Regions from separate parts of the Sphingopyxis sp. GW821-FHT02C12 genome, predicted to be linked through region 2. Evidence: predicted binding sites of a transcription regulator. Region 2 holds the regulator's gene; each other region holds the start of a gene.
The links. The regulator LexA, encoded in region 2, represses DNA repair genes until DNA is damaged. The targets are predictions, from matches to a motif close to GTTCCNCNCTTGTTCT.

Region 1 (2,936 bases), on a different contig from region 2:
CTTGTAGCCGTCGGCGAGGAACATGGCCGCCTTGGTACCGGCCGCCTCGGCATCCTTGAAACATAGGACGTGGGTGATATCCATTTGGCTATCCTTTCTCCGCTAGATTTTCGTGTTGGCCAATGCGGCGTCATAGTCCCTTCCCGGGGCGCCATATCCGCCTTTGTACAGGCCTTGTTTGATCAGCGACGTGCAATCGACCGTCGTCGAACATGCGGGTGGCGACTGCGACAGCAGTTTGAACCCGGCCTGTTTTTCAAACTCCGCGATGAATTTCAGGCTATCGGTGTCGTTCAGCGCGACGATGCTCGCCACGAGCTTTTTCTCGAACGTCTGGTACGCAGTCAATTGTACGCCGCCTGCTGCGCGCTGGTTTTGCGTTGCAAAAATGTCCCGTACCGAATTGTCCGTGTTGTTGGCGGCCGCCGTTTGAGCGGCGGCGCCAACTGCGACGACGGACGCCCCGCCCTTGGCTGCTAGTATCTGTGCAGCGATGCCCGTCGAGAAATACTGGGCCAGACCGCCTTTTGCGCCCAAATTGCCATCCGCTCTGGCGGAGCCGTCAAAATTGGCGCCAAAGCTGGCGAGGACCGAATAGCTGTCGGTCGACCCACCATTGGTCGCGGCGAGCAAGCAAGGATGTACGAGCGGCCCTTCGCCCCCGGTAACCGTGACATCGTCCGACACATCGCACGGCTTCTGGGTATTCCCATCGTCCGACGTATTGGCCACCAGCGGCATGATCACCGCTTCTTGTCGGTCATATCCGACGATGATGTTTGGAACCTGTGCAGCGTCGGTCCCAACCTTGATTCCGAACGACGTGTTTGTCCCGAATACCATGGTATTGCTGTGCCGCGTCGCCTGCACGCACCCGCCGAGCAGCGGCACCACGCTCAGTGCGGCGAGATAGGCGATTGATCGACGATGCATGGCGATTCCCCCTCCAATTTGCTCAAGATCGACTTCGCGTTGTCCGCCTGCGCGTTCGTCCGAACGATGACGAGCAACTGACATTTCGACGGGTCGGCGATGACCCATTTCCCCGCGCTCCACCCCAGATAGGCGCCACCGCCGGGGAGGGAGTCCCAACCCAATCCCACGCCGCTGCGTTCGACCGCGACCAGTCCATCGGCCACGACCGGCACGCGAACGCGCACGATGCCCACGGCGAGCATGTCGACCTGCTCCCCGGCGCCCACATTGATGACGGTGCATCCCGTAAGCGCGGTGGCCACAATTCCGATGGCAAGGCCCCAAACACCGCGGATCATCGCCATGCGTGGGCGAACGACCCGTGGTCGTCGCTACGGCATTTATGCTTCAGGCACGCCGTCCGGACCCGCATCCGCAATCCTCCACCCTTAGGTACGAGAAGAATGCCAATCCCGGTGGCCGGTATAGGATGAAAACGCCAAATCACGCCGCTTGCGTATTTCTACTGAGCCACCATCTCTACGGCGACACGCGGCCTCTTGCGCGCAAAGAACAAATCTGGAACACATCCCTCCCATGAGTCTTACCCACATCTCCGTGCGCGGTGCGCGCGAGCATAATCTGAAGGGCGTGAACGTCGATCTGCCGCGCGATGCGCTGGTCGTCATCACCGGCCTGTCGGGAAGCGGCAAGTCGTCCCTGGCCTTCGACACCATCTATGCCGAGGGCCAGCGGCGCTATGTCGAGAGCCTGTCCGCCTACGCGCGCCAGTTCCTCGAGATGATGCAAAAGCCCGACGTCGAGCATATCGACGGGCTGTCGCCGGCGATCAGCATCGAGCAGAAGACGACGTCGCGGAACCCGCGCTCGACCGTCGCGACAGTGACCGAAATCTACGACTATATGCGCCTGCTGTGGGCGCGCGTCGGCATCCCCTATTCGCCCGCCACCGGCGAGCCGATCAGCGCGCAGACGGTCAGCCAGATGGTCGACCGCGTGATGGAATTGCCCGAGGGCACGCGCGCCTATCTGCTCGCGCCTGTCGTGCGCGGGCGCAAGGGCGAGTATAAGAAAGAGCTAGCCCAATGGCAGAAGGACGGCTTCGCGCGCGTCCGCATCGACGGCGAATTTTACGAGATCGGCGAGGCACCCGCACTCGACAAGAAATACAAGCATGACATCGAGGTCGTCGTCGATCGCATCGCGGTCCGCGAAGGCCTCGGCACCCGCCTCGCCGACAGTTTCGAAACTGCGCTCAAGCTCGCCGAAGGCCTCGCCTATGTCGACCTCGCCGATGGCCCGGTGCCGGGGCGCGAAGAGGAAGACACCGGCGGCGCGATGAAGGGCGCGGGCATTCCCGCGAACCGGCTGATCTTCTCCGAGAAATTCGCCTGCCCCGTGTCCGGCTTCACGATCGCCGAGATCGAACCGCGGCTGTTCAGCTTCAACGCGCCGCAGGGCGCGTGCCCCGCGTGCGATGGGTTGGGGGAGCGGCAGGAGTTTGACCCAGACCTTGTAGTACCGAACCATGCGCTCAGCCTGAAAAAGGGCGCGGTGGTGCCGTGGGCGAAATCGAACCCGCCCTCGCCTTATTATATGCAAGTGCTTGAAAGCCTGGGCAAAGCCTATGGCTTCGACCTGACGACGCCCTGGCAGGACCTGCCCGGCGAGGTGCAACTCGTTATCCTCTATGGCACCGGCGGCAAGCCCGTCGAACTGACCTTCAAGGACGGCAAACGCAGCTACACGACGCACAAGGCGTTCGAGGGCGTCATCGGCAACCTCAACCGCCGCCTGCTCCAGACCGAAAGCGCGTGGATGCGCGAGGAGTTGAGCAAGTACCAGACCCCGCAGCCGTGCGAGACGTGCCACGGCGCACGCCTGCGCCCCGAACCGCTCGCGGTGAAGATCGCCGGCGAGGACATCAGCCTGTCGGCGCAGCGCTCGGTCGCCGACGCGCTCTTATGGTTCTCCACCCTCGACGAAAAACTGAACGACAC
Region 2 (2,936 bases):
AATGTCGTCGCGATCCCGCTGACGACCTTTGTCATCATGCCCGCCGAGGCGCTGGCTTTGCTGTTCGACAGCGTCGGGCTCGGCGCGCCCTTCTGGTGGGTCGCCGAGCAGGCGCTGAACGCCCTGATCTGGCTCGCGCACAGCGTCGCCGATGCGCCCGGCGCGGTCGCGACGCTGCCGGTGTTCCCGCCCTGGGGGTTCGGCCTCGCGATCTTCGGCGGGATATGGCTGCTGCTGTGGCGGACGCGCTGGCGCTGGGCGGGGGCGGTGCCGCTGGTCCTCGGCATGGCCGTCCTGCTCGCCCAGCCGCGGCCCGATGTGCTGATTACCGGCGACGGCAAGCATATCGCCGCGGCGCTGCCCGACGGCAGCTATGCGTTGCTGCGCGAGCGGGCGGGGGATTATGTGCGTGATGCCATGACCGAGGCAGCGGGGATCGATGCGCCGCTCGCCGCGCTCACCGACCTCGATCATGTCGACTGCAATCGTGATTTCTGTCGCTGGACGCAGGATGGCCGCGCCATCCTGGCGGCGCGCGGGCGCGACCGGATCGAGGGGGCGGACATGGCGGCGGCGTGCGCCGCGGCCGATGTGGTGATCAGCGAGCGCTGGCTGCCGCGCGAATGCGCCGGCCGCTGGCTGACGATCGATCGCGATACGTTGCCACAGACCGGCGGGCTGGCGCTTTACCTCGGTGAGCGACCGCGCGCGGTGACGGCACTAGGCGCGGGCGACGAGCATATGTGGCGCCGCCCGCCGCAGGTCAGTGGTAACGACGAAGCAGTCCCGACAGCTTCCCTTGCACGATGACGCGCTCGGCGGCGTAGCGCTGCGGCTCATAGGCACTGTTCGCGGGATCGAGGCGGATCATCTTGCCCTCGCGGCGGAAATATTTGAGCGTCGCATCCTGCCCGTCGACGAGCGCGACGACGATGTCGCCCTCGCGCGCGGTGCTGACCTTTTGGATCAGCGCATAATCGCCATCGAAGATGCCGGCCTCGACCATCGAGTCGCCCGACACTTCGAGCGCATAATGTTCGCCTGAGCCGAGCAGCGCGGCGGGGACCGCGAGATTGTCATGATTTTCGAACGCCTCGATCGGCACACCCGCGGCGATCTTGCCGTGGAGCGGGACCTCGACGATGTCGTTCGCGGCGATCGGGCGCATCGCGGGGGCGGGCTTGCGCAGCGGCACGACATTGTCGCGATCGGTGCTGACGGCCGCCTTGCCGCCCTCGGGAAGCTTGACGACCTCGAGCGCGCGGGCGCGGTTGGGGAGGCGGCGGAGGAAGCCGCGCTCCTCGAGCGCGCTGATCAGGCGGTGGATTCCCGATTTGGACTTGAGCCCGAGCGCCTCCTTCATCTCCTCGAACGACGGCGAGATGCCGCTCGCGTCGAGCTTTTGCTGGATGAAGTGGAGCAGTTCATGCTGCTTGGCGGTCAACATCGGGCGTTCTCCATGATGCCGGTTTCGGACATAAGGAGAACGATAATGGAACAGAAGCGAACTTGTCAAGCGATGTCGATATAATCCGCCGCTTCGCCTGCCGCGCGGGACGGCGCACCGATCTCGCGGATGACGAGGGCGTTCGCTGCGGCGAGCGGAAAGGTGCGGCCGCTGTCCTGTCCGTCGAAGGGCGAGAGAAGGCCGTCGTCGATCCGTCCGCGCAAATAGTCGCGTCGCGCGCCGCCGGGGCCGAGGGGGGCCGCGAGCGGGGCCGTGCGCAGTGGCGGGAGCGGATCGCGCGCGCCGGCGAGATGGCGGACGAGGGGGAGCAGGAACAGGGTCGCGGTGACGAAGGCCGACGAGGGGTTGCCGGGCAGGCCAAGCAGCAGCGCGTCGCCGAGCGTGCCCGCGATCAGCGGCTTGCCGGGGCGCATCGCGATCTTCCAGAAATCCAGCCGCCCGCCGGCATCGTCGAGCGCGCCGCGGACATGGTCGTGATCGCCGACCGAGGCGCCGCCGACGGTGACGATGACGTCGTGACGTCGCGCCAGGTCTTTCAGAACCTTGGATAAAATTTCGCGATCGTCGCGGATGTGGAGCGGGATGCTGACGACGGCGGGCTCGGCGGCGAGCATCGCGGCGAGCATCGTGCCGTTGCTGTCGGGGATCTGGCCGGGCGCGAGCGCACGGCCCGGCTGGACGAGTTCGTCGCCGGTGGTGAGGATCGCGACACGCGGGCGGGCGCCGACCACAAGCTGCGCGTCGCCACCCATGATCGCCGCGGCGATCGCACCGGCGTTGAGCCGGGTTCCGGCGGCGACGAGCATGGCGCCGGTCGCGAAGTCGCTGGCGCGGTCGCGAATATGGGCGCCCTGGGCCTCCGGGCCATCGCCGGTCAGCGTCAGGACCGTGCCGTCGGCGGCGACATCTTCCTGCAGGATGACCGTGTCGGCGCCGTCGGGGACCATCGCGCCGGTGAAGATGCGGATCGCCTGACCCGCGCCGAGGGGCAGGGCGGGCGCGGAGCCTGCGGCGACTTCGCCGATGATCGTCCATGGTCCCGGCAGGTCGGCGAAACGGATCGCATAACCGTCCATCGCCGAAAGCGGCGCCGCAGGCTGGTCGCGCAATGCGATGACATCGTGCGAAAGATATCGGCCAAGCGATTCGGAAAAGGCGATATTTTCTGGAGGAAGCGGCGCGCGGAGCGCGAGCAGGCGTGCCTGCGCCTCCTCGACGGGGAGCAGCTTGCTCATTCGGCGTGCCAGTCGCCCGAGCGGCCGCCGCTCTTTTCGAGCAGGCGGATATCGCCGAGCACCATCGCGCGGTCGAGCGCCTTCGCCATGTCGTAGAGGGTGAGCAGCGCGACCGAGGCGGCGGTGAGCGCCTCCATCTCGACCCCCGTCGGCCCCGTGGTCGCGGCGGTCGCGGTGACCGAAATGCCGGTTTCCTCCCATTCGAACTCGACGCCGACCTTGGTGAGCGCGAG
Region 3 (2,936 bases), 850 kb from region 2:
AGGGGGTGCGGTCGGCGGCGAGTTCGAGCAGCCAGCGCTGGTCGATCTCGAAGCTGGTCTTGTAGCAGTCCTTCTCGTCCTGGGTCAGGAAGTCGAGGTGCTGGACGCTGCCGCCCTTTTCGAGGATCGAGTTCCACACATTGTCGCTGTTCTTCGCCTTGTCGACGAGCAGGCTTTCGAGGTGCGGGTTGCGGATCGAGAAGCTGCCCGAGAGCGTCTTGTGGGTGTAGATGTTCGCGGGGATCGGCTCGATGCACGCGCTGGTGCCGCCGCAGATGATCGAAATCGACGCGGTCGGCGCGATCGCCATCTTGCAGCTGAACCGCTCCATCACGCCCTGATCGGCGGCGTCGGGGCAGGGGCCGCGCTCGTTGGCGAGCAGCATCGACGCCTGATCGACCTGGGCGCGGATATGCTTGAAGACGCGCAGGTTCGACGATTTCGCCATCGCGCCCTCGAACGGCAGGCCGCGCGCCTGGAGGAAGCTGTGGAAGCCCATGACGCCGAGGCCAACCGAACGTTCGCGGCTGGCGCTATATTTTGCGCGCGCCATTTCGGGCGGGGCGCGGTCGATATAATCCTGCAGGACGTTGTCGAGCATGCGCATGACATCCTCGATGAACATCTTGTCGCCGTTCCACTCGTCCCAGGTTTCGAGGTTGAGCGACGAGAGGCAGCAGACCGCGGTGCGATCGTTGCCGAGATGGTCGCGGCCGGTCGGCAGCGTGATTTCGCTGCACAGGTTCGAGGTGGTGACCTTGAGCCCGAGATCGCGGTGATGCTTGGGCATCATGCGGTTCACCTGGTCGATGAAGATGATGTAGGGTTCGCCGGTCGCGAGGCGCGTTTCGACGAGCTTCTGGAACAGGCTGCGCGCGTCGACGGCGCCGCGGACGCTCTGGTCCTTGGGGCTGCGCAGGTTGAATTCGGTGCCGTCGCGGACGGCCTCCATGAACTCGTCGGTGATCAGCACGCCGTGGTGGAGGTTGAGCGCCTTGCGGTTGAAGTCGCCCGAGGGTTTGCGGATTTCGAGGAACTCCTCGATCTCGGGGTGCGAGATGTCGAGGTAGCAGGCGGCCGAGCCGCGGCGCAGGCTGCCCTGCGAGATGGCGAGGGTGAGCGAGTCCATCACGCGGACGAAGGGAATGATGCCGCTGGTCTTGCCGTTGAGGCCGACGGGCTCGCCGATGCCGCGCACGCTGCCCCAATAGGTGCCGATGCCGCCGCCGCGGCTGGCGAGCCAGACATTCTCGTTCCACGTCTCGACAATGCCTTCGAGGCTGTCGGGGACCGAGTTCAGATAGCAGCTGATCGGCAGGCCGCGGCCGGTGCCGCCGTTCGAGAGAACGGGGGTCGCGGGCATGAACCACAGCTTCGAGATATAGTCGTAGAGGCGCTGGGCGTGGTCCTGATCGTCGGCATAGGCCGACGCGACGCGCGCGAAGAGATCCTGATAGGATTCGCCGGGAAGCAGATAGCGGTCTTCGAGCGTTTCCTTGCCGAAGTCGGTGAGCAGCGCGTCGCGGCTGCGGTCGGTGACGACCTCGAACCGGCGCGCGTGGACTTTCGCCTCGCCGCTGTCGTTGAGCTTTGCCGTTGCGGGCGAATCGCCCTTTGATTCGGGGGCCGCCTGCGTGTCGTTTTTCGTCAATTCCATCGTCGCCACGTCGCTCGTCTCCACCCGGTCCGTTTCCCGAAAATCCATGTATCACGCCCTCGATTACACCGGCGCGCATCGCGCGCCTGTTCCTGTCTTGTTCGACTCGGGACGAAACCCCAGCCTAGCATCTAAACCGTCCTCGGGGGCACATATTTTTGGGCGCAAAACGCTCTTTCCCGTGCCCATGTCTCATGAGCGACGGAAAACCGCCATTTCCAGCCAAGCACTATTTCTTGGGGTGCCCCCGTGGTCTACCCACCATCCATAGTGCCACGTCGGCGCTGAGACGCAAGAGAGTAAATGACAGATTAGGGACTCGACTCGTCGCCATTTTGATTCGTTTCGTCGATGGCAAAGCACGCTTCGCGGAGTCGGGCCGCGGCTTTCCGCGGGTCCGGCGCGGGCGTGACAAAAGTGCCGCACCGGCAAAAATTTTTTCGGGTGACACAAGATATGGGGGAGCGGCTTTTCATCGCGGCGCGCAGCCTTTAGGCGGTGTGCCCTGGAAGCGCGTTGGGGGACAGGCACTTATGCTGGTGGGGATCGATCTGGGGACGACGAACAGCGCGGTCGCGGTGTGGCGCGACGGCGGCCCCGAACTGATTCCCAACGCGCTCGGCGACCTGCTCACCCCCTCGGCGGTCAGCGTCGGCGACGACGGCGCGCTGCTCGTCGGCCTTGCGGCGCGCGAGCGGCAGGCGACGCATCCCGAGGCGACGGCGACGATCTTCAAGCGGCGGATGGGCACGACCGAGGAAGCGCGATTGGGCAAGCGCCGCTATCGCCCCGAAGAGCTGTCGGCGATGGTGCTCGGCGCGCTCAAGGCCGATGCCGAGGCGTTTCTGGGCGAACCGGTCACCGGCGCGATCATCACCGTCCCCGCTTATTTCAACGACCGCCAGCGCAAGGCGACGCGGCGCGCGGGCGAACTCGCCGGGCTGAAGGTCGAGCGGCTGATCAACGAGCCGACCGCGGCGGCGCTGGCCTATGGCATCCACGAACTCGAGGAGGAACGGCCCTTCCTCGTCTTCGACCTGGGCGGCGGCACCTTCGACGTGTCGCTGGTCGAGATTTTCGACGGGGTGATCGAGGTGCGCGCCTCGGCGGGCGACAACCGGCTGGGCGGCGAGGATTTCAACGCGGCGATCGTCGCGCTGGCACGCGATGCGCTGGGCGAGGGGCTGAAGGCGAAGCCGGGCGACAGCGCGATGCTCGACGAGGTGATGCGTGCCGCCGCCGAACGCACCCGCCGCGCGCTGAGCGACGCCGACCGCGC
Region 4 (2,936 bases), on a different contig from region 2:
GCAGATAGGCGAGGGCATCGCGGATTTCGGCGCGTTCGTAAAAGCGGAAACCGCCGACGATGCGGTACGGCATGCCGATCGCGATGAAGCGGTCTTCGAACTCGCGGGTCTGAAACTGGGCGCGGACGAGGATCGCGGCGCGGTCGAGCGACACGCGGCGATGCTGGAGCGTTTCGAGTTCCTCGCCGACGCGGCGCGCCTCCTCGGGGCCGTCCCAGACGCCGACGACGCGGACCTTGTCGCCGGGTTCAAGCTCGGTCCACAACGTCTTGCCGAGCCGACCGCTGTTCTGCGCGATCAGCGCCGAGGCGGCGGCAAGAATCTGCGGGGTCGATCGATAATTTTGTTCGAGGCGGATGACGGTCGCGCCCGGGAAATCCTTGTCGAAGCGCAGGATATTCGCGACCTCGGCGCCGCGCCAGCTGTACACCGACTGGTCGTCGTCGCCGACCACGCAGATATTCTTGCGCGATTGCGCGAGCAGCCGCAGCCACAGATATTGGCTGGCGTTGGTGTCCTGATATTCGTCGACGAGGATATATTTGAAGCGTTGCTGATACTGCTCGAGCACGTCGCGGTGGGTTTTCAGGATCACCAGCATGTGGAGCAGCAGGTCGCCGAAATCGCAGGCGTTCAATGTCTTGAGCCGCGCCTGATAGAGCGCGTAAAAATGCTCGCCCTTGCCGTCGGCCCAGGCTTCCTTGTCGGCGGCGTCGAGGTCGGCGGGGACGAGCCCGCGGTTCTTCCATTTGTCGATCAGCCCCGCGAGCTGGCGCGCCGGCCAGCGCTTCTCGTCGAGCCCCTCGGCCTGGATCAACTGTTTGAGCACGCGCAGTTGGTCGTCGGTGTCGAGAATGGTGAAATTGCTCTGCAGTCCGACGAGTTCGGCGTGGCGGCGCAGCATCTTGGCCGCGATGCTGTGAAAGGTGCCGAGCCAGGGCATGCCCTCGACCGCGTCGCCGATCATCCGCCCGATCCGCTCGCGCATCTCGCGCGCCGCCTTGTTGGTGAAGGTCACCGCGAGGATTTCGGACGGCCAGGCGCGCCGCGTCGCGATGATATGCGCGAGGCGCGCGGTGAGTGCCGCGGTCTTGCCGGTGCCGGCACCCGCGAGCATCAACACCGGGCCTTCGGTGGTCAGCACCGCCTGGCGCTGCGGGCCGTTGAGACCGCGCAGATAGGGCGGGTCCGAGGGATCGGGGCGGGCGAGGTCGGGCATCGAGGCAGGGGTATCGTTCACGCGCGAACGATTAGGGAACAGCGCGCGCGCTGTCCAGCGGGGAGGGGTGGATGGATACAATGCCCTGCGCTTCCCCGCACATTCCGATCGTTTGCGGAACGACCGCTGACGACCAGCTTCTGCCTTACCCCGGCGAAGGCCGGGGTCCAGAGCGCAGCTAGCAAACGCCTGCTCTCCACAGCCCTGGGCCCCGGCCTTCGCCGGGGAACCGAAGTTGTAGCTAACGCCCGCTCTTCACCCCGATGCCGATCTCCCTCTTTATCCCGCCCGTCTTCACCTCTACCGTCACCCCGATGCGCGCCCGTTCCCTGATCCCCGCATCGGCGGCCCTGCTGCTCTCCGCCTGCGCCGGCGGCAATTTCCGCCCCGTCAGCGACACGCCGGTGCGGATCGGCCCGGCCTATGCGGTTCGCGGCACCACCTATGTGCCCGCCGCCGCGCCGGGTTATGACGCGGTCGGCTATGCGAGCTGGTACGGCAACGAATCGGGCAATCGCACCGCCAATGGCGAGCCATTCCGGCCCGGCTGGATCACCGCCGCGCACACCACGCTGCCGCTGCCGACCTATGTCGAGGTGACCGCGCTCGACAGCGGCCGCCGGATCATCGTGCGGGTCAACGATCGCGGACCCTTTGCGCAGGGCCGGATCATCGACCTGTCGCGCGGCGCCGCCGAGGAACTCGGCATCAAGGCGCAGGGCCATGCCGCGGTGCGCGTCCGCCGCGTCGAGCCGTCGGAAAAGGACCGTAAACGCCTGCGCGACGGCAAACCCGCTGCATCGCTGCCGCCTTTGTCGGGGCGGGAATTGCAAGGGTTGCGGGCGCGGATACCGGGGAAAGACCGATAGGCGCGGCGGCGTTGGAGCGCCATCGGGCTTGCGTGGTGCGGGCCAGTGCGTCCAAGGCGGATAAAACCATCAAGGGGAGGGGTTGTTCGCCCATGGATCTGGCACCCTATCGCAAGCATCGGCGCATCCTGACCGCGAGCCTCGTCGGCACCGCGGTCGAATTCTACGATTTCTACATCTATGGCACCGCCGCCGCCTTGGTGTTCGGGCCGCTGTTCTTTCCGTCCGAATCGCCGTCGGCGCAGCTGATGCTGAGCTTCATGAGCTTCGGCCTCGCCTTTTTTGCGCGGCCCGTCGGCGCGGTGGTGTTCGGTCATTATGGAGACCGGATCGGGCGCAAGTCGACGCTGGTGGCGTCGCTGATGCTGATGGGCATTTCGACGCTGCTGATCGCTTTCCTGCCGACCTATGCGATGGTCGGCTGGGTCGCGCCGCTGTTGCTCTGCATCCTGCGCTTCGGTCAGGGGTTCGGGCTCGGCGGCGAGTGGGGCGGGGCGGCGTTGCTCGCGGTCGAGAATGCGCCGCCGGGCTGGCGCGCGCGTTTCGGCATGGTGCCGCAATTGGGCGCGCCGGTGGGGTTCATCGCGGCGAATGGCCTGTTCCTGCTGCTCGGGCTGGGCATGAGCGATGCCGAGTTCGCTTCATGGGGATGGCGCATCCCCTTCCTGCTCTCGGCGATCCTCGTCGGGCTCGGGCTGTGGGTGCGGCTCAAGATCGGCGAGACCCCCGATTTCGCCGAGGCGCTCGAACAGGATCGGCCCGTCGGCGTCCCGATCGGCGAACTCCTGAATCGCCATCTGCTGCCGACCCTCGCGGGGACCTTTGCGGTCGTCGCCTGTTTCGCGATC

Region 1: a site for LexA is predicted at 1,486-1,501, ahead of uvrA (excinuclease ABC subunit UvrA). Genes of this name have one in related genera too.
Region 3: a site for LexA is predicted at 1,746-1,761, ahead of AC07U1_RS09910 (ribonucleoside-diphosphate reductase subunit alpha). Genes of this name have one in related genera too.
Region 4: a site for LexA is predicted at 1,244-1,259, ahead of AC07U1_RS22175 (ATP-dependent helicase). Genes of this name have one in related genera too.

The regions. Positions count from the first base shown of each region.
Region 1 is NZ_JBWKVQ010000002.1:971,695-974,630, reverse strand. It holds gene AC07U1_RS19995 (hypothetical protein) at 1-84, opposite strand, end outside; gene AC07U1_RS19990 (hypothetical protein) at 103-933, opposite strand; gene AC07U1_RS19985 (hypothetical protein) at 897-1,280, opposite strand; gene uvrA (excinuclease ABC subunit UvrA) at 1,513-2,936, shown strand, end outside.
Region 2 is NZ_JBWKVQ010000001.1:2,906,406-2,909,341, forward strand. It holds gene AC07U1_RS13835 (ComEC/Rec2 family competence protein) at 1-810, shown strand, start outside; gene lexA (transcriptional repressor LexA) at 764-1,447, opposite strand; gene AC07U1_RS13845 (molybdopterin molybdotransferase MoeA) at 1,513-2,703, opposite strand; gene moaC (cyclic pyranopterin monophosphate synthase MoaC) at 2,700-2,936, opposite strand, start outside.
Region 3 is NZ_JBWKVQ010000001.1:2,059,103-2,062,038, forward strand. It holds gene AC07U1_RS09910 (ribonucleoside-diphosphate reductase subunit alpha) at 1-1,705, opposite strand, end outside; gene AC07U1_RS09915 (Hsp70 family protein) at 2,191-2,936, shown strand, end outside.
Region 4 is NZ_JBWKVQ010000002.1:1,426,222-1,429,157, reverse strand. It holds gene AC07U1_RS22175 (ATP-dependent helicase) at 1-1,219, opposite strand, end outside; gene AC07U1_RS22170 (septal ring lytic transglycosylase RlpA family protein) at 1,534-2,088, shown strand; gene AC07U1_RS22165 (MFS transporter) at 2,181-2,936, shown strand, end outside.